Regions from separate parts of the Desulfatiferula olefinivorans genome, predicted to be linked through region 2. Evidence: riboswitches for the same ligand, from Rfam matches in the RefSeq annotation. Region 2 holds a riboswitch; the other holds the start of a gene.
What was found. Region 2 has a riboswitch for cobalamin ahead of ACYQ11_RS05565 (adenosylcobinamide amidohydrolase). Riboswitches for the same ligand answer to the same signal wherever they lie in the genome.

Region 1 (10,838 bases), on a different contig from region 2:
CGTGTCTCTGTGGTGAACCCTTTATCCCTGACCCCCCATCATGGTCTCCAGCCAGGTCAGGGTTTCGGGGAAGGTTTTGAGGGTTATTTTTGTGCCGGTTTCGTCGTAGGTTTCAGACAGGATGGCGGCTTTGGATCGCAGTTGGCCGAGGAGCCGACCTTTGGCGTAGGGGATGGTCAGGGTGGTTTCGATCATGCCGGTTTCGAAGAACTCAAGAATCACGGTGCGCAAGCGGGCGACGTCCTCGTCGTTGTGGGCGGAGATCAAGATCGCCTCGGGGAATTCGTTGTGAAGCTCGTCCAGTTGGGCGGGGGTGAGTTTGTCGATTTTGTTGAGGACCAGGCGGCGGGGGATTTCTTCTCCGCCGATTTCCCTGATGACCGATTGGGTGACGGCCAGTTGGGAGCGAAAGGCCGGGTCCGAGGCATCGACGGTAAACAGAAGCAGGGAGGCGGCCAGGGCTTCATCGAGGGTGGACTGGAACGAGGCCACCAGATCGTGGGGCAGTTTTTTGATAAAGCCCACCGTATCCGAGACGAGGACCGGCGGGAAGCTTTCGGGCTGCATGACCTTCACGCGGGTATCGAGGGTGGCGAACAGCTTGTCCTGCACCAGGACATCGCTGCCGGTGAGCTTGCGCATGAGTGACGATTTTCCCGCATTGGTATAACCGACCAGTGCCACCTGGAAATTTTCTTTCCGTCGGCTGCGACGTCGGTTCTGTTCCTCGTGGATCTCCACCAGGCGGGCTTTCAGCTCGGCGATACGATCCCTGATCCGTCGTTTGTCGAGCTCATGGGACGTCTCTCCGGCACCTTTGGCACCAAGACCGCCGCCCTGCCGGTCGCCGCCGATGCGGGACGCCCGTATTCTCGGCGCCAGATAGGTCAGCTTGGCGATCTCCACCTGGATGAGGGCCTCGCGGCTTTTCGCATGACGGCTGAATATTTCGAGGATCACACCCGTGCGGTCCAGCACTTCGACACCGGTGGCCTGCTCCAGGTTCTGAAGCTGCTTGGTGGAGATTTCACCATCATAGATGACGCAGGCGGCTTTCGTTTCCGGGGCATCGTCCGGGCTGCCCTCATCGCTGTCAAGGTATTCGTCACGGCAGGCATCCTCGTCGTCGTCATCGTCCGATTTCCGGCCGAATCCTTCGACCACGCCCGTGCCGCCGGTATAGCGGGCCAGTTCCTTCAGTTTTCCCGCACCCAGCAGGGCGGCTTTGTCGGGTTTGGGGCGGCGCTGGGTCAGCGTGGCGATGACGTCGAGACCCATGGTTTGCGAAAGACGCCGGAGTTCGAGGAGGGAGGCCTCGTTTTCCTCATCGCTGACGTCCGGGGTTTGAACGGAAAAAAGCACCGCCGTTTTCTTTACAAGTGCGTGATCGATCATGGTTTGGTTTGAAACCTCGGCTTAATTTAAATTGTTGTTTTTATAACGCCATATTCATTTATCCTGTTTGGCGGAAGAAAGCAACAGGACAAAACCGAACGGGCAAGGCAATCGCAGATATGTTTTTCAAAACACATGGGCTTCATTTTGCGGGACGGATTGATGCCGTTCACGTTTACGGTCACGAGCACGAGCACGTTCACGATGGAGGCGGCAAGACGTGACAAACCATTTTTCCTTCGCGCTCTTCGTGTCCTTCAGGGAGCGCAGCGACCGGGTGGTTTAAGTGTTTGACCACGAAGCTCACGAAGGGCACGAAGGAAAAGAGCCGGGGCTCTTTTCTGGCATGTCATGGTGCACGGCGTCAGGCTGTGTCACACCACGCGTAGGCCCAGGCATGGCTCCGCGTTCATGGCGGAATAATCCTTGACTTTTTTCTGTCCGAAACACTATCCTTCGGTTAATTTTTCACATGTTCAGGTGCTTGCCGTCACGTGCCGTCAAGCCGAAAGGGAACCCCGTGAGAGTCGGGGACGGGCCCGCCGCTGTGATCCTGCCTTTTAACTAAGGAACCTTGTCCGCAACCTCTGCCACTGACCGATGATCAGGTCGGGAAGGCCGCCGGCAAGGAGGGAAAGTCAGAAGACCTGCCTGGACATTCGGCCGTCTCCTCGAGGACCATGGGGGCGGCGTCGGGTTTTGGGATTGAATACGGAAATCCCGCAACGGCCTGCGTCGTTGCGGGATTTTTTTGGTTTTGTGATGGGGGAAGGGAATCCCGTGAAAATCGGGAACGGTCCCGCCGCTGTGATCCCCGCCCGTTTGAAAACGGGAGCTGTTCAGACCTTGCGCGTCACTGTTTCGGGCACGGAATGGGAAGGCCGTCTGAATGGCGGGAGAGTCAGAATACCTGCCCCATCATGTGGCCCTTTTGCTTCGCGGATGAACGGAGCGTCCGGGCCGGACAATGGTGAAAAAGGGTCAAGTAAGCTGGGTGCAGCCCTTTTGTTCTTAACAGAGCAGGGGGCGTCACGGCATGCCTCCTGCGTATCGGATCAAAGGAGGCGTTTTATGAAAACCGGTGTGATTATTTACATGGCAGGGGACGAACCCCAGGGGTTTTGTCCGGAATCGAAACCCGTTCCTTTACATCTGGACGTCAAGGCCGACAAGGTGGCCTGGATTTCGAAGACCCGGGGGTATCATGACGTGTACGATGCGGACTTTGCCCTGAGCGCCCGGGGGATGCAGCGGATCATCTGCGTGATGGGCCGGTTTACCGAAACCGGAGAGGTGGCCCTGACCGGGCGGTCCCTGCGTCTGCGGGGATGATGTGGTTTTCGCCCCCTTCAGCGTTGAAGGGGGCGATTTATTGCGAAAGGCATTTGTTTGATATGGCGCGGGGACTGATTATCGCCGGAACCCACAGCGGTTGCGGAAAAACATCGGTGAGCCTGGGGCTGATGGCCCTTTTCAGGCGGCGGGGGCTTCGTGTGGCTCCGTTCAAGGTGGGGCCGGATTACATCGATCCGGGGCATCATCGGCGGGCGGCGGGACGGGTCAGCCGCAACCTGGACGGCTGGATGCTGTCCCGGGACTATAACAAAGCCCTGTTCGAACGGGTGTCATCGGATGCGGATATTGCCGTGGTCGAAGGGGTCATGGGGCTGTATGACGGGTTTGACGGCAGGACCGAGGCCGGTTCCACGGCACAGATGGCCAAGTGGCTGGGCCTGCCGGTGGTGCTGGTGGTGGACGCCCGCAGCATGGCCCGGAGCGGGGCCGCCCTGGTCAAGGGGTTCGAGGGCTTCGATCCGGATCTTCGGTTTGCCGGGGTGGTCTTCAACCGGGTGGGCAGCCCCGCCCATCTGACCATGCTGACCGAGGCCCTTGACGGCCATGTGGCCATGCCCTGTCTGGGCGGCATTGACCGGAATCAGGCCGTTGTCATGCCTGAGCGGCATCTGGGGCTGGTGACCGATGAGGAACAGGGCCTTTCCGATGGGCACCTGTCGGTCCTGGCGGACATGGTCGAGGCGGGCCTTGCCGTGGATGATCTGCTACACTCCCTCAACGAGATTCCGGCCTCTTTGAAAGGCCCGGCCCTTTCCGGGGCGAAGGCCGAGGTCCGCATCGGCGTGGCCCGGGACCGGGCCTTCTGCTTCTATTATCCGGACAACCTTGAGCTGCTCGAGGAAAAGGGAGCCGAACTGGTGTTTTTTTCCCCCCTTTCAGATACCCGTCTGCCGGAGAATCTGGACGGGTTGTATTTCGGCGGCGGATACCCCGAGCTGTTTGCAAAAACCCTTTCGGCCAATCACGATCTGCGGAGGGCGGTCCGGACGGCAAGCACGGCGGGTATGCCCATTTATGGCGAATGCGGCGGGTTTATGTACCTGTGCCGCGAGATTCGGGATTTTGATGGGAACGCCCACCCCATGACCGGCTGCTTTCCCTTTTCCGCCGTGATGCTTGAAAAACTCCGCTCACTGGGGTACAGGGAGGTGACGCTGACGGAGAAGACAGTGATCGGCCCGCCGGGTCAGGTGATCCGGGGGCATGAATTTCATTATTCGCATGTGGACACCGGAAAGGCCCCAGAGACGGTGTATCAGGTCTCGTCCCGAAGGGGCGGTCAAGGGGTCCGGGAAGGCTACAGGACCGGGCGAACCCTGGGAAGCTATGTCCATCTTCATTGGGGTAGCAGGCCGGACGCGGCCGCTCATTTTGTTTCGGCCTGTCGGGAATACCGGCGGGAAAGGATGCCGTCATGAAAGGTTATGTTCAGATCTATACGGGAAACGGCAAGGGCAAGACCACGGCCTGTCTGGGTCTGACCCTGCGTGCCGTTGGGGCGGGACTTACGGTGTTTATCCTCCAGTTCCTTAAAAAAGGGGACTACAGCGAAATCAAGGCCCTGTCTCTGTTCCCGGATCTGGTTACGGTGGAGCAGTACGGCCTGGGCCGGTTCGTCAAAGGCAGCCCCTCCGATGACGACAAGGCCGCCGGGAAACAGGGGCTGGCTCGGGCATGTGAGATTATGACGGCGGGAAACGTCGACATTCTGATTCTCGAAGAGGCCTGTGTGGCTGTGGCCTGCGGCCTGTTCTCGGAATCGGACCTGCTTGGGCTGATCGATTTGAAACCCGATCCCATGGAGCTGGTCATCACCGGTCGCGGCGCGGGGCAGGCCCTGATCGATAGGGCCGATCTGGTGACGGAAATGAAAGAGATCAAACACTATTACCAAAACGGGGTTGCCGCACGGGTGGGAATCGAAAAATAGCGTGATGAAACAGACAAAAAAACAGGCGGCCTGCGTGGCCGTGTTCGGGACGGGGTCGGATGTGGGCAAGAGTATCGTGGCCACGGCCCTGTGCCGGTATTTCCGGGAGCGGGGTCTTCGGGTCGCGCCGTTCAAGGCCCAGAACATGTCCAACAACTCCGGGGTGACCCCTGAGGGGCTGGAGATGGGACGGGCCCAGATCGTCCAGGCCGAGGCGGCGGGGGCGGCGCCCCGGGTGGACATGAACCCCGTTTTGCTCAAACCCACCAGTGAGGTGGGCTCACAGGTGGTGGTGCTGGGGAAGGTTTCCGGAAACAGCACGGCTGCGGCCTACCACGCGAAAAAAGACGTCCTGTTTGAAACGGCGCTGGCGGCTTTGTCCCGCCTGAGGGCCGAGCATGACGTGGTGGTGATCGAAGGGGCCGGGTCCTGCGCCGAAGTGAATCTTATGGCAGGCGACATCGTGAACTTCAACATTGCCCGGGCCGCCGACGCGCCGGTGATTCTGGTGGCCGACATCCACCGGGGCGGGGTCTTTGCCCAGATCGTCGGCACCCTTTATTGTCTGCCCTACGAGGATCAGGAACGGGTGAAGGGGTTTGTGATCAACCGCTTTCGGGGAGATATCGATCTGTTCAGGGACGGGACGGCCTGGATCGAGAATGCCACGGGCAAACCGGTGTTCGGGGTGCTGCCCTGGGTCGAGAATCTGGGCATCGAGGCCGAAGATTCGGTGGTCATCGAAAAGGGAGCTGCGCCTCTAAGTCCCGCACCGGGAGGGCCCGGCATCGCCGTGATCCGTCTGCCCCATATCTCCAATTTCACCGATTTCGACCCCTTGACCGCCCTTAAGGGTCTTTCGCTTTCCTTTGTCCATGATCCGGCGGATCTGTCAGGGTTTGCCGGGGTGGTGCTGCCCGGTTCCAAGAATACGCGTCACGATCTGGCCTGGCTGAACGATTCGGGCTGGGCCGGTCGCATAAGGGACTATGCTGACCGGGGCGGGGCGGTTCTGGGTATCTGCGGGGGGTATCAGATGCTGGGCGAGGGACTTGACGATCCTGCGGGGCATGAAGGCCCGCCGGGCAGGATTCGGGGCCTTGGCCTTCTGCCGGTCAGCACCACGATGATGGCCGAGAAAACCACCACCTTGAGCCGGTTCACCTGGGACGGGTGCGAGGGACTGGGCTATGAGATTCATATGGGAAAGACCGTGCGCCATGGCGGACGCCCGTTGTTTTCCGTGGTGGAACGCAACGGGGCACCCTGCGCCGATGAAGACGGCTGCGTGTCTGGTGGGGGGAACGTGATGGGAACCTACATGCACGGCCTGTTCGACCGGGCCGGTATCACACGCAGGATGCTGGCGGCCATGGGTCTTTCCGGCATCGACGTGCCTGATGTCTGCGGACTTCCGGCCAGGGAACGGGCCTACACCGCCCTTTTGGAGCATGTGGTCCGCCATGTGGATGTGGACGCGATTTTCAAGGAAACGTTTTTATGATGCATGATAAGCACACCCTGATCGTGGGGGGATGCAAAAGCGGTAAAAGCAGGTACGCCCAGAGGCTGTGTGAACGCCTTTCGCCGGAGCGGCTTTATGTGGCCACCTGCGTGCCCCTGGATGAGGAAATGAACGAGCGGGTCCGAAAGCACCGGGCCGACCGGGATCACACCTGGCAAACGGTGGAAGAGCCCCTTGATCTTTCCCCGATCATCCGGAATCCGGACGGCGGGGTGGTGCTGGTCGACTGCCTGACCCTCTGGCTGACCAATATGCTGATGAAGGACATGGCCGATGCGGAGATCGACCGGCGGATCGCCGACCTGATCGACGCCTTGTCCGCCGCGCCCTCACCGGTTGTTCTGGTGGCCAACGAGGTGGGCATGGGCATCGTGCCCGACAACGCTCTGGCCCGGCGGTTCCGGGATCTGGCCGGAATCGTCAACCAGCGGGTGGCAGGGGCACTGGGCCGGGTGGTCCTGACCGTGGCCGGGATTCCCATGGCCGTCAAGGGAGAGGTTCTGTTATGAACGGATTCTTTTCGGCCCTGCAATTCATCACCATCCTGCCCGGTCCAAAAAATCGTCCCTATGACGCCCTGGGCATGATTCCCTGTTTTCCGCTGGTGGGACTTCTGATCGGCGGACTGCTTGCGGTCTTTGACCGGGTCGCCCTGATGGTCTGGCCCGGTCATATCGTGGCGGTGCTTGATGTGGTCTTTCTGGCGGTCATTACAGGCGCCTTTCATCTGGACGGTCTGGCCGATACGGCCGACGGCCTGTTCAGCCACCGGTCCAAAGAGCGGATGCTTGAGATCATGAAGGACAGCCGGGTGGGCGTGATGGGCCTGGTCGCTCTTTTTTGCGCCCTGGCCATGAAATGGGCCGGTCTGTCCGGCCTTCCCGACGCGGGCCTGCAGAGAACATTGATGCTTGTGACGGTGCCCGCCCTGGCCCGGTCGGCGATGATCTTCGGTATCCGGTGTCTCGATTACGGGCGGGCTGAGGGGACGGGCAAGGCCCATTTCGCGGAAAAACTCCCCGCCTCGGCCTTCCGGTGGACGCTGATTCCTCTTGGCCTCTGCTTTCTTCTCGGTGGTCGCGGCATTTTGTTGATGGCGGCGCTTGCCCTTTTGGTGGGTGCGCTTCTTGCTTTTTACCGGAAGGTTCTGGGCTGCGTGACCGGCGATATGCTCGGGGCCATGACGGAAGTGTCGGAAGCGGTGCTTTTTTTGGTACTGGCCATGGGGGCGGGGTGTTGAAGAAGCCGTCAAAGGTGTTTTCATGATTCTCTATCTCGCCCCGCTCCAGGGGCTCACCGACCGGATTTTCCGGAATACGTACACACGGTTCTTTCCGGGTTTTGACCTGGCCATGGCCCCGTTTATTTCGGCCCTTCAGGAAGGACGGTGCAAGAAAAAGGAAATACGGGACGTTTTGCCTGAACTGAACGGCCCGCTGCCGGTCATTCCCCAGATCATGGGCAACGACCCGGCGGATTTCGCCGTGGTGGCCAATCAGCTTCACGAGCTGGGATACAAAACCGTCAATTGGAACCTGGGGTGCCCCTACAAGATGGTAGCCAAAAAACGCAAAGGCTCCGGGCTCTTGTGCTTCCCCGATCAGATCGATGCCTTTCTGGACACCGTCTTCCCGCTGATGAAAACCGGCCTCAGTATCAAGATGCGGCTGGGCCGTCATGAGGCCTCTGAGATTCATGCCCTGATGCCGATCCTGAACCGCTATCCCATCGATGAAATCATTCTGCATCCCCGGACCGGGATCCAGATGTACGAGGGCGAGGCGGACCTGGACCGGTTTGCGGAGGCCTGTGACCTGTCCGGTCACACCATGGTCTACAACGGCGATATCCGCTGCCGTGACGATTTCGAGCTTCGGGAACGGCGTTTTCCCTGGATCGACCGGTGGATGATCGGACGGGGTGTGCTTAGCGATCCCTTTTTGCCCATGACAATCAAAGGGGAGTGTGATACGGTTCCCGACAAAATCAACGTCATCAAGGCGTTCCACGACGATTATTTTCAGGAGCGGCTGGACAGTCTGTCCGGGCCTGCCCATGTCATGGACCGGATCAAAGGGTTCTGGTCCTATCTTGCCCCCTCCATCGAGGGGGGGACGGGTTTTTTCAAGATCATCAAAAAGATCGGCTGCCCCGATCATTATCGTTCCCAGGTCGAGGCGTTTTTTGATGCAGGCCCCCGCTGGCTCGGCCCTCCTGATCTCTGAGAGGAGGTTCCACCCATGATTGCCCGTATTCCGGATGGCGTCCTTCCGGCTCTGGCCCTGTTTTTTGTTGTTTTCAATGTTTCCTGCCATTCCCCCTGTGACACCGGCTCGGAGGTCCGGCATGTGCGTACGGGACTTCCCTACGTGACGGAGTACGACATTCCTGATGCCATGCGCCTGTGCGGCGAAAAAATCGATCTGACCGATCCCCTGAACCGGGAGATGTTCGATCGGGAATTCACCATCGCCGTCTGGGATATCCCCCAGGTGTTCATGTGGCTGAAACGGGCCTCACGGTTTTTTCCATTGTTCGAAGACCGCCTGGCCGAGGCGGGGCTGCCCGATGACCTGAAATATTTGGCCGTGGCCGAGAGCGCCCTTCATACTCACATCAAATCCAAGGCCGGCGCCCTGGGCATCTGGCAGCTGATGGAGGACACGGCCCGGCGATACGGCCTGACGGTCAATCAGACCATGATGGACGAGCGGCTCTGTTTTGACAGGTCCACCGATGCGGCCCTGGTCTATCTGGGCGACCTCCATCGGACCTTCGGCACCTGGATGCTGGCCATGGCCGCCTACAACTGCGGGGAGAACGCCCTGAACAAGGCCCTGAAAACCCAGACGGGCACCGATTATTTCAGCCTGGATCTGCCCATGGAAACGGAGCGGTACGTGTTCCGCATCGCCTCCATCAAGCTGATCATGGAACACCCCGAACGGTACGGCTTCCGCATCGACGAAAAACGGGTGTACGCGCCCTATGAGTTCAAAACCCTCGATGTGACGGTCGAAGACCGGTTTTACATCGCCGATCTGGCCGAACTGTCGGGCATCTGTTACAAAGAGTTCATGGAACTCAACCCCAAGATTTTAAGCCCGCTGCTTCCCATGGGCGCCTATCGTCTTCATGTTCCGGAAAAGATGGTTGTTCCCTTTGAAAAGGCCATGGAAAAGCTCAAGGACCCCGCCTACCGGGAAAAACACCGCTACGACAGCCGGTATTATGTGGTCCAGCCGGGCGATGTGCTGTCGTCCATTGCCTGGGAGACGGGGGTGACGGTTCAGACCCTGAAAAAACTCAACGGGATCAGGGGGTCGGTGATTTATCCGGGGCAGAAGCTTCTGATCAGGAAATGACGGCTTCGAAAAACGCCCGATCTCTGCGTTACGCGTCATCCCTCGTCACTGCGGCGTACCTTGAGTACGCCTCATTCCTCGGTCTTCGCAAGCCTTGATCTCGAACGTTTTTCGAAGCCGTCCAATATTGAACGGGTGTCGGTCAGGGGGTTTTGAACCACAGGGTGATGGTGGTGCCGTGGTCATTCGGGTAAACGGCTTCGTCCTTGGACGACACCTCGATGCGGGCGCCGTATTCGTCCATAAATTTTTTGACCAGGGGCATGCCGAATCCGGTTCCGATTTCGCTCAGGGTGCCGAACCGGGTGGACCTTCGGTCGATGTCGAAAATTTTGTCCATCAGGGCGTCGGGGATGCCGATGCCCTGGTCGGTGATCCGGATGACGGCGGTATCGCCCTCGGTCCGACCGGAGAGGCGGATCACGGCGTCGGGGTAGGAAAACTTGATGGCGTTGGTCAACAGGTTGTTGAGCACGGAATTGACCAGGGACGTGCGCTCCGCCATCACCATGATCCGGTTGTCGAGGTGGGTTTCAACGGCGATTTTTTTTTCGTTCAGCTTGAAATAGAGGGTTTCGAGGGAGTCCGCCACGGCATCGTTGAAATCTACCGGTTTGATCTCGAAGATCCGGCGTTGTTCGGCCACGCCCCGCAGTTCGCGGACCAGGCCGATGATCTCGAACTGCTTACGCAGGTAAGACAGGATCAGTTCGCGGTTCTGGCTCAGGTAATCGGGATCGTATTCGGCGATTTCAAAGCTGGACATGACCGCCCCCAGGGGGTTTGACAGGTCGTGGCAGAGAATCTGGACCATTTCGTTCAACTCGTTTTTCTGTTGAATCACCTTGTCCTGGCTGAATTTCAGTTTCAGGTGGATTTCGACCCGTGCCAGAAGCTCGTTGGCGCTGAAGGGTTTGGTGATGTAATCCACGGCGCCGAGTTCAAACCCCTTCATGATATCGTCGATGTGGCTCTTGGCGGTCAGGAACACGATGGGAATATCCCGGGTGGCCGGGCTGTCCTTCAGATGACGGCAGACTTCAAAACCGTCCATGCCCGGCATCATGATATCCAGAATGATCAGATCGGGCAGGGTGAGGTTGACGGATTCGAGGGCTTCCATGCCGGTCTTGGCGATCCGGAGACGGTAGCCTCGAAGGGAAAGAATCGCCTTGACCAGCTGGACGTTATTCGGATTGTCATCGACAATGAGAAGCGTGGGCACCCTGGTTGTCATGTCTGTGTCGGTTTGAAGGTTCAATCTCGT
Region 2 (10,838 bases):
CAACCAGCTGTTCAAGCACACCCAGATGCAGAACAGTTTCGGCATCATCTTCCTGGCCGTGGTCAACAACCGTCCGGAGCTCTTGACCTTAAAGGAAATCCTTGAACATTTCATCCTTCATCGCAAGGAAATCATCGTCAGGCGGACCATCTACGACCTGAGGAAAGCCGAGGAACTGGCCCATATCCTCGAAGGGTACAAGATCGCCCTGGACAATCTCGATGAGGTGGTGGCCCTGATCCGGGCCTCCAAGACACCGTCCGAAGCCAAGGACGGCCTCATGTCCCGCTTTGATCTGTCAAGCATCCAGGCCCAGGAAATTCTGAACCTGAGACTCCAGCGCCTGACCGGCTTGGAACGGGACAAGATCATCGAGGAATACGAGAACGTGATGAAGGACATCGCCTGGTACAAGGAAATCCTGGCCAGCGACGCCCTGGTGCTGAAAATCGTCAAAGACGAGCTGATCACCATCCGGAACGACTACGGAGACGCCCGGAGAACCCGCATTGTCGAAGCCAGTGCCGATATCACCATCGAGGATCTGATCGAAGAGGAAGACATGGTGGTGACCATCTCGAGCAAGGGCTACATCAAGCGGAATCCCATCACCCTGTATGAAAGCCAGAAACGCGGCGGCAAGGGCAAGATGGCCATGGGCACCAAGGACGATGATTTCGTGGAGCATTTGTTCGTGGCCTCCACCCATCACATGTTCCTCTTCTTCACCAATCTGGGGCGGGTCTACTGGAGCAAGGTCTACGAACTGCCCATGGCCGGAAGGACCAGCAAGGGCCGGGCCATCGTCAACTTCCTCAACTTCGTCAAGGACGAGAAGCTGACCACGGTCCTTGCCGTGCCGTCCTTCGAGGAAGGCAAGAACATCATCATGGCCACCAAAAACGGTCTGATCAAAAAATCAGACCTGATGGCTTACAGCCGTCCGCGCCTGGGCGGCATCATCGCCCTCGACCTGGTGCCCGGCGACGAACTGGTGGCGGCCCGGATTTCCGACGGGACCATGGACGTGTTCCTGGGAACCCGCAAGGGCAAGTCCATCCGCTTCCATGAAAGCGTCGTCCGGACCGTGGGCCGCGTATCCCGGGGTGTCCGGGGTATCAGGCTCGGTACCGGCGACGAGATCGTCAGCCTGGAAGTGCTCAGCTACGGCCAGACCCTCTTCGCCGTGACAAAAAACGGCTACGGCAAACGGACCCTGATCGACGAGTACCCGGTGCGGAACCGGGGAGGCAAAGGGGTGATTTCCATCAAGACCACGGCGCGCAACGGGAATGTGGCCGCCATTGTCCTGGTGGATGAGGACGACGACCTCATGCTGATGACCGATACCGGCAAACTGATCCGCATTGCCATCAGCGGGGTTCCCGTGATCAGCCGCAACACCCAGGGCGTTCGGCTGATCAACCTGGACAAAAAGGAAAAAGTCATCGGTGCGGTCCGCATTGCGGAGCAGGAAGAGGATGAAAACGGTGATCCCCTCACCTCTGCCGCCGTGATCCCCCCGGCGGACCTTGAACCGGTCGACGAGGAAGACTGGGACGATGAGGAGGACCTCGACGACGAGGACGACGATATGTCGGACGAAGACGAGATCGACGAGGACGATGACGACGAGTCCGCGGATTAGCGTCCGCGTCTCATTTTACATTTAATTTTTTTTAAATCACAGACAATGCGGGCAGACGCGCCGTATGACGGGCGTGTCTGTCTGTTGTATGAAAGAATCGTTATGCCCGAACATTTTCAAAAAAAAGCCGCCTCCCTGTCCATCGGGGTCGTGGGAGCCGGAAGCTGGGGCACGGCCCTGGCCAACCTGCTGGCGGTCAAAGGCTATCGTATCGATCTCTGGGTGTTTGAACAGGAGGTCAAAGAAAGCATCGAACAACACCACATCAACACGGTCTTTCTTCCCGACATCGTGTTGTCGGAGAACATCGTCCCCACCAACGACATCCGCACGGCGGTCTCCGGCAAGGACCTGGTCCTCGTGGTGGTGCCTTCCCACGTCATGCGTGAAACCGCCGCCATGATGGCGGACCATATCGGCCCCGACACCATCATGGTGTCCGCCTCCAAAGGCATCGAAAACAAGACCCATCTGACCATGCTCGGCGTGCTTGGGGACATGCTGCCGTCCGTTACCGAAGATCGGCGGGTGGTGCTGTCGGGTCCCAGCTTTGCCAAAGAAGTGGCCCTGGAGATGCCGACGGTGGTGGCGGTGGCCTCGACGAACCGCAGGACCGCCCGTCTGGTTCAGCACGTGTTCGCCACCCCCCGGTTCCGGGTCTATACCAACGATGATCCGGTGGGCGTGGAAGTGGGAGGCGCCATCAAGAACGTCATCGCCATCGCCGCAGGGATATCCGATGGGCTGGACCTTGGCCTCAATGCCCGGGCCGCCCTGATCACCCGCGGCCTGACCGAAATGAAACGCTTAGGGGCCTGCTTCGGGGCCGACCCCCATACCTTTGCCGGTCTGGCCGGGGTGGGAGATCTGATGCTCACCTGCACCGGGAACCTGTCCCGGAACCACACGGTGGGCGTTCAGCTCGGAGAAGGAAAAACCCTGGATGAGATTCTGCTCGAAATGCGTATGGTGGCCGAAGGTGTGAAAACCACGCGCTCGGTGTACAACCTTTCCCAAAAACTGGGGGTTGAGCTGCCCATCTGCAACGAGGTCTACAGGATCCTGTTCGAGAACCAGGACCCGAAAAAATCCATCACACGCCTGATGACCCGGACCCTCAAACACGAGCTGGACTGACCCATGGGCGGAACGGCGGAACAGAGCAGTCAGGGGCACCGCAAACGGCTGCGGGAACGGTTTCTTGAATCGGGTTTTTCCGGTTTTCATGACTACGAGGTCATCGAACTTCTTCTGACCCTGGGCACCCCGAGGAAGGACTGTAAAGACGCGGCCAAGGCCGCCATCAGCCGGTTCAAGACCCTCCAGGGCGTCTTCGAGGCCTCGGCATCCGAGCTGACGGAAATCCCCGGCATCGGTCCGGCCAACCAGTTCGGCATCCGGCTGGTCCGGGAAGCATCGGTGCGTTACCTTGAAAGCCGGGTCATCGGCACGGATCCGATCCGGCATGCAAAGGAGCTGCTTGATTATCTGAACATGGCCATCCGCGACAAGTCCAGGGAATGCTTTGTCGCGGTCTTTCTCAACGCTAAAAACAAGGTGATCGCAAGTGAGACCCTGTTCACCGGGACCCTGACCGCCACGTCGGTCTACCCGAGGGAAGTGGTGCGCTCCGCCCTCGATCACCGGGCTGCGGCGGTCATTTTCGCCCACAACCATCCGTCCGGAGATCCCGAACCGTCACCGGAGGATACGGCCATGACGCGGCAGCTGGTGTACGCTTTGAAACTCATGGGCGTCACCGTTCACGAGCATCTTGTGATCGGTGCTTCCGGTCACTACAGCTTCGCCGAACACGGGCACATGGCCCGGTTCAACCGCGAATTTCATGAAAACAACAAAATCGCCGCTGAATGAGGCGGAGGCCGGACTCCCATGACACCGTCCGATAAAACAAAACCCGACTGCTTCGGATGCCTGGACCGGGTCTTTCCCATGACCGACTCCGGTCTGAGGCAAAGCCCCGAGACCTGCATCCGTCAGTGCCCCTGCAAGACCGAGTGTCTGAGGGCCGCACTTTCCGCTAGCACGAAGGCCCGCGAGGAACAGGTGGACCATGCCTATCAGGCCGGGCTGATGTCCTTTCTGGACCGATGGTCCCGAAAAAAACAACTGAACCGGGAAAAAAAACGACCCCAAAACCCCAAACCGCATCCCTGATGGAGTGAAACATGAAAACGATCAACGACATCGATATTTCAGGCAAAACCATTTTTATTCGTGTGGATTTCAATGTTCCCATGGACGACCGTCAGCTGATCACCGAAGACACCCGGATCACCACCGCCCTGCCCACCCTGGAATACGCCCTCTCCCAGAACGCGAAAATCATCCTGGCCTCCCATCTGGGCCGCCCCAAAGGCAAGGTGGTGAAAACCATGAGTCTCAAACCGGCCGCCGACCACCTGGCCAAGCTGATCGGCAGGCCGGTTGCCATGGCGCCGGACTGCATCGGCCCCGAGGTCAAAGCCATGGCCGCCGCCATGAAGCCGGGCGAAATTCTGATGCTGGAAAACCTGCGGTTCCATGAGGCCGAACAGAAAAACGATCCGGATTTCGCCCGGGAGCTGGCCTCGCTCTGCGATGTCTACATCAACAACGCCTTTGCCGTGTCCCACCGGGCTGATGCATCAGTGGCCGCCATTACCGACTTTGCCCCACAATGCGCCGCCGGGCTGCTCCTGTTCCGGGAAATCGATTTTTACAAAAAGGCCATGGAAACCCCCAAACGTCCGCTGGTGGCCATCGTGGGCGGAGCCAAGGTGTCGAGCAAGCTCGGGGCCCTTGAAAACATGCTCGGGAAAGTGGACTGTCTGATTATCGGGGGAGCCATGGCCAACACCTTTCTGAAAAGCCGGGGGTACGACGTGGGAGCGTCCCTGGTTGAAGACGATCTCATCGATACCGCGAAAAACGTCATGGACCGGGCCAGAGAAAAAGGCGTCCGCGTCCATATCCCTGTCGATGTGGTCGCCGCCGACGCCTTCGACGCGGACGCCCCCCATCGGGTGGCAACCGTGGACGCCATCCCCGCAGGAACCACGGCCCTTGACATCGGCCCTGAAACCGTTGCCGATTTTTCAGAAGCCCTTGAATCAGCAGGCACCATCGTCTGGAACGGCCCCATGGGGGTCTTTGAGATGGCCGCCTTCAGCCGGGGCACCTTCGCCATTGCCGAGAAGGTGGCCCAGTCCAGCGCCCTGACCATCGTCGGCGGGGGTGATACCGATGCCGCCGTGCATGCGGCCGGCGTGGCCGACAAAATGTCCTACATCTCCACCGGCGGCGGCGCCTTCCTCGAACTCATGGAAGGCAAAATCCTCCCCGGGGTCGCCTGCCTGGAAAAAACCCGAAAATAACGGACCGCAAAGCCTGTTATTTTTGAGGCGCATGTCGTGAAAGGAATGGATCGTGGATAAAGCTGAACGCAGTCTGATACGCTGCGAAGCGCTTTCGTTCAAATACGCGGACGGCCCCCTGGTGTTCAGCGGGGTGTCCCTCACCTTCGGGGCCGGCGAGTTCCACCTGGTCCGGGGCCCGTCGGGAACAGGCAAGTCCAGCTTTCTGAGATTGCTGAACCGGCTGGAGGAACCGGCCGGCGGCCGCTTGTTTTTCAAAGACCGTCCCTATGCCGACCTGGCCGCGCCGGAACTCAGGCGTCAGATCCTTTATATCCAGCAAACCCCGGTGGTCGTCGACGGGACGGTCAGGGACAATCTTCTGATGCCCTTTTTGCTCAAACACAACCGAACCCTGCCAAAGCCGGATGATCAACGGCTTCGCGAACGGCTCGACAGCGTCAGCCTGAACACCGTGGCCCTGACCCATCCGGCGCGAAGCCTGTCGGTGGGTCAGCAGCAGCGTCTCTGCCTGATCCGCGGCCTTCTTTTGTCCCCTGCGGTGGTCCTTCTCGATGAGCCGACCAGCGCCCTGGACGATGAGAGCAGCCGGATTGTGGAAGCCATGGCGGAAGCCCTCTGCCTGGACAGCGGAAAAACCGTCGTCATGGTCAGCCACCGCGAATTCCGGCCTCGGCGGGTGGTTCCCCGGATCATCGATGTCAGGGACGGCCGCTTCACCGTCACCCGTGGAGAGAAGGCATGACCCATCAGCTCGTGGATATCGGCCCCCTTCAACTGGCCGTCGGCCTCGTGTTCGTTCTGATCTCGGGCCTGGCCTCGGTGGCCTATTCCCTCAAACTCGAAAAAGATCTTCTGATCGGAACGGTAAGAACCTTTGTCCAGCTGTTCGCCCTGGGCTACGTGCTGAAATTTGTCTTCGCCCTGTCCAGCATGGCCCTGGTGCTCGGCGTGTTCGGCTTCATGATCCTGTTTGCCGCCTGGACCATCTACAGCCGGGTCAAGGACAGGCAGATTCCTTTTTTTCTTCCGGTATTCTTCTCCATGCTGCTGAGTTTTTCCCTGGTGTCCTTTGTGGTCACTGCCGTGGTGGTAGGGGTCAAGCCCTGGTGGGAGCCCCGCTACTTTATTCCCTTAGGGGGCATGGTCATCGGCAATTCCATGAATGCCATCGCCATCGCCATCGAGCGCCTGATCGGCGAACTGAAAAACCTTCGGGCGGAAATCGAAATGAAACTCTGCCTGGGCGCGGACAGCCGGGAGGCCTCGGGGCCCATTCTCCGGAAAGCCATGCAGGCCGGGATGATTCCCTCCATCAATTCCATGATGGCCGTGGGCATGGTCTTCATCCCCGGGATGATGACCGGCCAGATTCTCTCCGGGGCCGATCCCCTGATCGCCATCAAATACCAGATCGTCGTCATGGTCATGCTCACCGGCTCCACGGCCATCGGCACCCTGACAGCCGTACTCCTGGTCCGCAAACGCTGCTTCAACAAAGCCGAACAGCTGGTCCTAAGACCCGACTGATTGTGTCCTAGCGGCAGGGGCAATCCTCTGAGGACGGCCCGTCGGCCGGCGGAGCCTGATAAACGGCGCCGGAAAGCAGGGCGTTCACGGCCAGCGACAGGGGCACGGGCAGATCCAGTTCGGACAGATCGAATACCGTGTGATCAAGCGTTTTCCCGGCGATGCGTGAAGCCAGGAAAAGACAGGTACGCTCAAACACCGACAGGTCACTGACCGCGCCGCGGGCCAGGTCATCGCTCAGCCCCAGGGCGTTTTCCACAACACCGGCATACGCCGGATCGAGAAGCAGTCTCTCCAGCCGAACATGCAGATCAGCGGGTTTATCTTTCACCAGACATCGGGCCCCGTCGACCAGGGAGGACACGCTCACACGTCTCTCTTCAAGACGCTGAAACACATCCCGTCCCCCTTCCAGTCCGTTCTGCCGGGCCACGGCCTCCCGCACCCCGGCGTAAACGGCCCGGGCAATCAGCTCACCCATTTTCGAATGGCCTCCGGCGTTATCGATCAACGCACCGTCACCCGGCGCCACGAGGATGTTGTCGGTTCCCGTGCCCGTGGCCGAGGCGGATAGCGGGGCATAGGAACTCCGAACATCCAGATCCCAAAGGGCTGCCGTTTTGGCCTCGGTGGCCGTGATGATCGCCCGGGTCATGGCCCGGACGCTGAGGGCCATGTTGCTGAGAACGATCACGTTGATGGTGCCGGGTTCGAAATAGTCTCCCGAATCGGTGCCCATCCGCATGGCGTTGCCCCGGACGCCTGCGGTGACCAGGGCCGTAACGGTCATGGTTTTGAACCGTTCTGTTTTCACCGAAAGATGGTCCATGTCGGCCCCGGTGAACAAAAACACGCTTTTCTCCGGATCTTTTCCGATCACCCGGCACAGGGCCCCGCGGAGATCGTCGAGACCGGCCCCATGAGTGAGAGACCAGCAGGGCGGCGGTGAATAATGGTTGCCCACGCTCACAACACCGGATCTCAGGCCGTCCAGGGTGGAGACCACGGTGCGGGGTGTTTTGAAATCGATGATCAGGGTTTTGTTCTCAAAATCGTCGATCATGCCGACGGCGACCCGGGCCCGGTTCACATGATCAAACGACAGATCCATGGGCCTGTTCTCCACAATCGCCCGGGGCAGGACGTTTCGCGCGGAGTCGGCGAATTCTTCGGCATAGATCCGGGCCGACAGCCAGGATACAAAATCACCCAGATGGACGCCGGAACGGCAGGTCAGCCCGCAGGGAAAAGTCAGAAGCCGCCCGTTACGCACGGCATCGGCATCACGAAACCCCTCTCTTTCAAACAGGCTCCCTGCGGTGGTGAGATCGTCCCCGCAGCCGTAAATCACCTGGGGATTGAAGGCCGAGAATTCCTCAGGAGTCACCGGGACCACGTTCCCGGCTTTTCCGAAGTCCGGGGCGATGCCCCCGGCGGCCCGGATCATCTCATTTTGAAAGGAATCGTTGCCCGGCGTCATGACCTGATCCCGCCCCATGAGACGCATCACGCGCAGCCGTTTATTCACGGGAATCGACGCCGTCTTGCGGGCAATGACCTCCAGCTGCCTGCGATTTTTATCGATCAGCGCCCGGGCCTTACCGCCGCGATCGAAGAGCGTGCCCATCATTTCCAGGTGCCGGAACGCATCGTTCATCATCCGGGTGTCGAGTACGCAGACCGGCACGGTATCGCCGATCCGGTCGATCAGTATCTTCTGAAACGACGAGGCGATGATAAGATCCGGCCCAAGGGCCGTCACCTTATCAAACGAAGGCCGGGTGAAGCCGCCCACCACCTGTTTGCCCACGGCGCCTTGGAGATCGCCGCTATGCACGGTCAGGCCAATCACATGGCTGTCCGCCCCGAGGGCAAAGATCATCTCCGCCGCCGAGGGCACCAGGCACACGACCTTCCGAGGCGGCTCGTCGAAACGGATGACGTTTCCCGTATCATCCGTAACGGATAACGGCCCGGCCCCGACAACGCCGGACCAACCCAGTATAAACGCAAAAACGACAGCCGCCGGCCATGTAACATAAGGGTTTGAGTGCATTTTACATCTCCTGCTCTGATATGGGGTGATTCACAACGGCTGTCCGGAAATAAAAATCCCCGGACCGATACGGTTTCGATCCGGGGATGTCCCTTTTTATCCGAATGGATCGGGCCGGGCACTTCCCAGTGCGTTCGGCACCCTGGTTCGGGCAGGTCTTCTGACTCTCGGATCATCCGATGGGGCCGCCCCTTCCCGGGCCATGTTCTGCCCAGTGGTCTCGCGCGGCCGTCGTCCCCGATCACAGCGGTGGGCCCGTCCCCGTTTTTCACGGGGTTCCCTTTCAAGCTCTTAAAAAGCACCCGAACCCTTTTTCCTCCTATTCATACCCCATGGCCCAATTAAGTCAAGGAGCAAGATCAGAGGCGCTTTTTTGCGCTTCAAGGGGCGGTGATTAAACCCACAGCCGTGCAATAAAACGTTGCTTTTTGAGATCATTCTGATAATTTAAAAAATCTATTTTAAGCATAGAAAGTGTTCTTTAATAATATCAAATTGTTACAACGGCGGCATCATTGTTTCACACAACGGATGATGTCCCTGCAAGCGGATTCGGTCCCGTTTTTCACAGACCGTGATCCCATCAAACCGATTCGGCCATGACCCCGGCCCTGCGCCGAAGGTCTCGACCAGAGCCTTTCATCTCTTCATTCAACAATCCCCACGTCATTTCCGCGCCGAATCACACCGTTTTCAAAACCCATGATTAAAAGATATAACTAATTAAAATAAAAGGAGATTAAGATGGATCGAGGCGAGGATAGAAAAAAAACAAGAAAACTTGTCATCGAGGGAGGCCAAAAAGCGTTCACCAAAAACCTCTCGGTCCCCAACCCCGTCCCGGAAAACGCCATTGAAAAGGTCAGCGACATTCTAAGGTCAGGCGAACTGTTTCGATATGCCTGCGACCACCCGTCAGAATCGGAAGCCGCCCTTTTGGAAAGGGATTTTGCCCGGTATATCGGCTCGACCTATGCCCTGGCGGTCAACTCCTGTTCCAGCGCCATTTTCATTTCCCTGCTCTGCGCAGGCCTCGAGCCCGGCGACAAAGTCCTTGTTCCGGGATTCACCTTCACCGCCGTTCCGAGCAGCATCATCCACGCAGGGGGCGTTCCCGTCCTGGTCGAATGCAACCCGAATTACACCTTGAACACCGATGACCTGGAACAAAAAATTGCCGATGATACACGGTTCCTGATGCTGTCCCACATGAGGGGACATGTTTCGAATATGAAAAAAATCGTCGAGATCTGCCGGGCCAAGGGCATTTGCCTGATCGAAGACGCCGCCCACAGCCTCGGAGCACGTTTCGACGGTCAATTGGCCGGCACCTTCGGGAAAGCCGGGTGTTTCAGTTTCCAGTCCCACAAAATGATCAATGCCGGAGAAGGCGGCATGCTGGTGACCGACGACGAGGAGTTTATCGCCAAAGCGATTCTCTATGCCGGCTCATTTGAAAAATCCTATGAGAAGCATTTCATCGACAGCGACAAGCTGCCGGAACTCCAGAAAAAAATCCCCACCTACAATCAGCGGATATCCAATGTGACCGCCGCCATCGCACGGACCCAGATTCCCCTGATCGATGCCAACGGCAGGAAATACAACCGGAACTTCTCCGTTCTTTCGGATATCATCGGAGGGTCGGACTATATCGATATCCCCAAGGTGGAAGACGGGGTTTACAAGATCTACGATTCGGCCCAGTTCAACCTGGTCAACCTTTCAGGATTTCAGATCGAACGGTTTGTGGAACTGATGAACATGGAAGGCATCAAACTGTCGGTCTTCGGCATTGAAACGGACAACGCGAGGTGTTACTGGAACTGGGAGTATATACGGGAAGATCATCATCTTCCTGAAACCCGGGAAACCCTGGTGGCGGCCTGCGACCTCAAACTGCCGCTTTATCTCGACCACGGGGACATGAGAGTCATCGGCACGACCCTCCTCCAGGTTCTCGATTATGTGGTACGCGAGGATGATGAACGTCTGTCGGCCTGAACGGCCACCGGTTCGTTCGGAAATGCAGGGCTTGATTCCCCGCTCATGGCGTATTATAAACGGCCCCGGACCCACTTAAACGGCACGAGGCTTGTCATGAACGATATCGAACGCAACCTGGCCCGTTACCTGGCCATGGAGACCCTGCTCAACGAATTTTTCGGAGCATTTGATTACTGCCTGTCCCGCTGCATCCGACCGGCTATGGAAAAAAACGGCAATC

Region 1: another riboswitch for cobalamin. It lies ahead of ACYQ11_RS03195 (hypothetical protein); the one in region 2 lies ahead of ACYQ11_RS05565 (adenosylcobinamide amidohydrolase).

Annotation. Positions count from the first base shown of each region.
Region 1 covers NZ_BAAHXV010000003.1:3,315-14,152, forward strand. The annotation lists gene hflX (GTPase HflX) at 22-1,395, opposite strand; cobalamin riboswitch at 1,857-2,064, shown strand; cobalamin riboswitch at 2,131-2,327, shown strand; gene ACYQ11_RS03195 (hypothetical protein) at 2,467-2,727, shown strand; gene ACYQ11_RS03200 (cobyrinic acid a,c-diamide synthase CobB) at 2,790-4,169, shown strand; gene ACYQ11_RS03205 (cob(I)yrinic acid a,c-diamide adenosyltransferase) at 4,166-4,681, shown strand; gene ACYQ11_RS03210 (cobyric acid synthase) at 4,686-6,185, shown strand; gene cobU (bifunctional adenosylcobinamide kinase/adenosylcobinamide-phosphate guanylyltransferase) at 6,182-6,715, shown strand; gene cobS (adenosylcobinamide-GDP ribazoletransferase) at 6,712-7,446, shown strand; gene ACYQ11_RS03225 (tRNA dihydrouridine synthase) at 7,469-8,431, shown strand; gene ACYQ11_RS03230 (lytic transglycosylase domain-containing protein) at 8,447-9,571, shown strand; gene ACYQ11_RS03235 (hybrid sensor histidine kinase/response regulator) at 9,714-10,808, opposite strand.
Region 2 covers NZ_BAAHXV010000005.1:28,482-39,319, reverse strand. The annotation lists gene gyrA (DNA gyrase subunit A) at 1-1,648, shown strand, start outside; gene ACYQ11_RS05595 (NAD(P)H-dependent glycerol-3-phosphate dehydrogenase) at 1,751-2,785, shown strand; gene radC (RadC family protein) at 2,789-3,523, shown strand; gene ACYQ11_RS05585 (hypothetical protein) at 3,542-3,826, shown strand; gene ACYQ11_RS05580 (phosphoglycerate kinase) at 3,838-5,025, shown strand; gene ACYQ11_RS05575 (ABC transporter ATP-binding protein) at 5,078-5,770, shown strand; gene ACYQ11_RS05570 (ABC transporter permease) at 5,767-6,555, shown strand; gene ACYQ11_RS05565 (adenosylcobinamide amidohydrolase) at 6,563-8,611, opposite strand; cobalamin riboswitch at 8,745-8,932, opposite strand; gene ACYQ11_RS05560 (DegT/DnrJ/EryC1/StrS family aminotransferase) at 9,356-10,615, shown strand; gene ACYQ11_RS05555 (hypothetical protein) at 10,712-10,838, shown strand, end outside.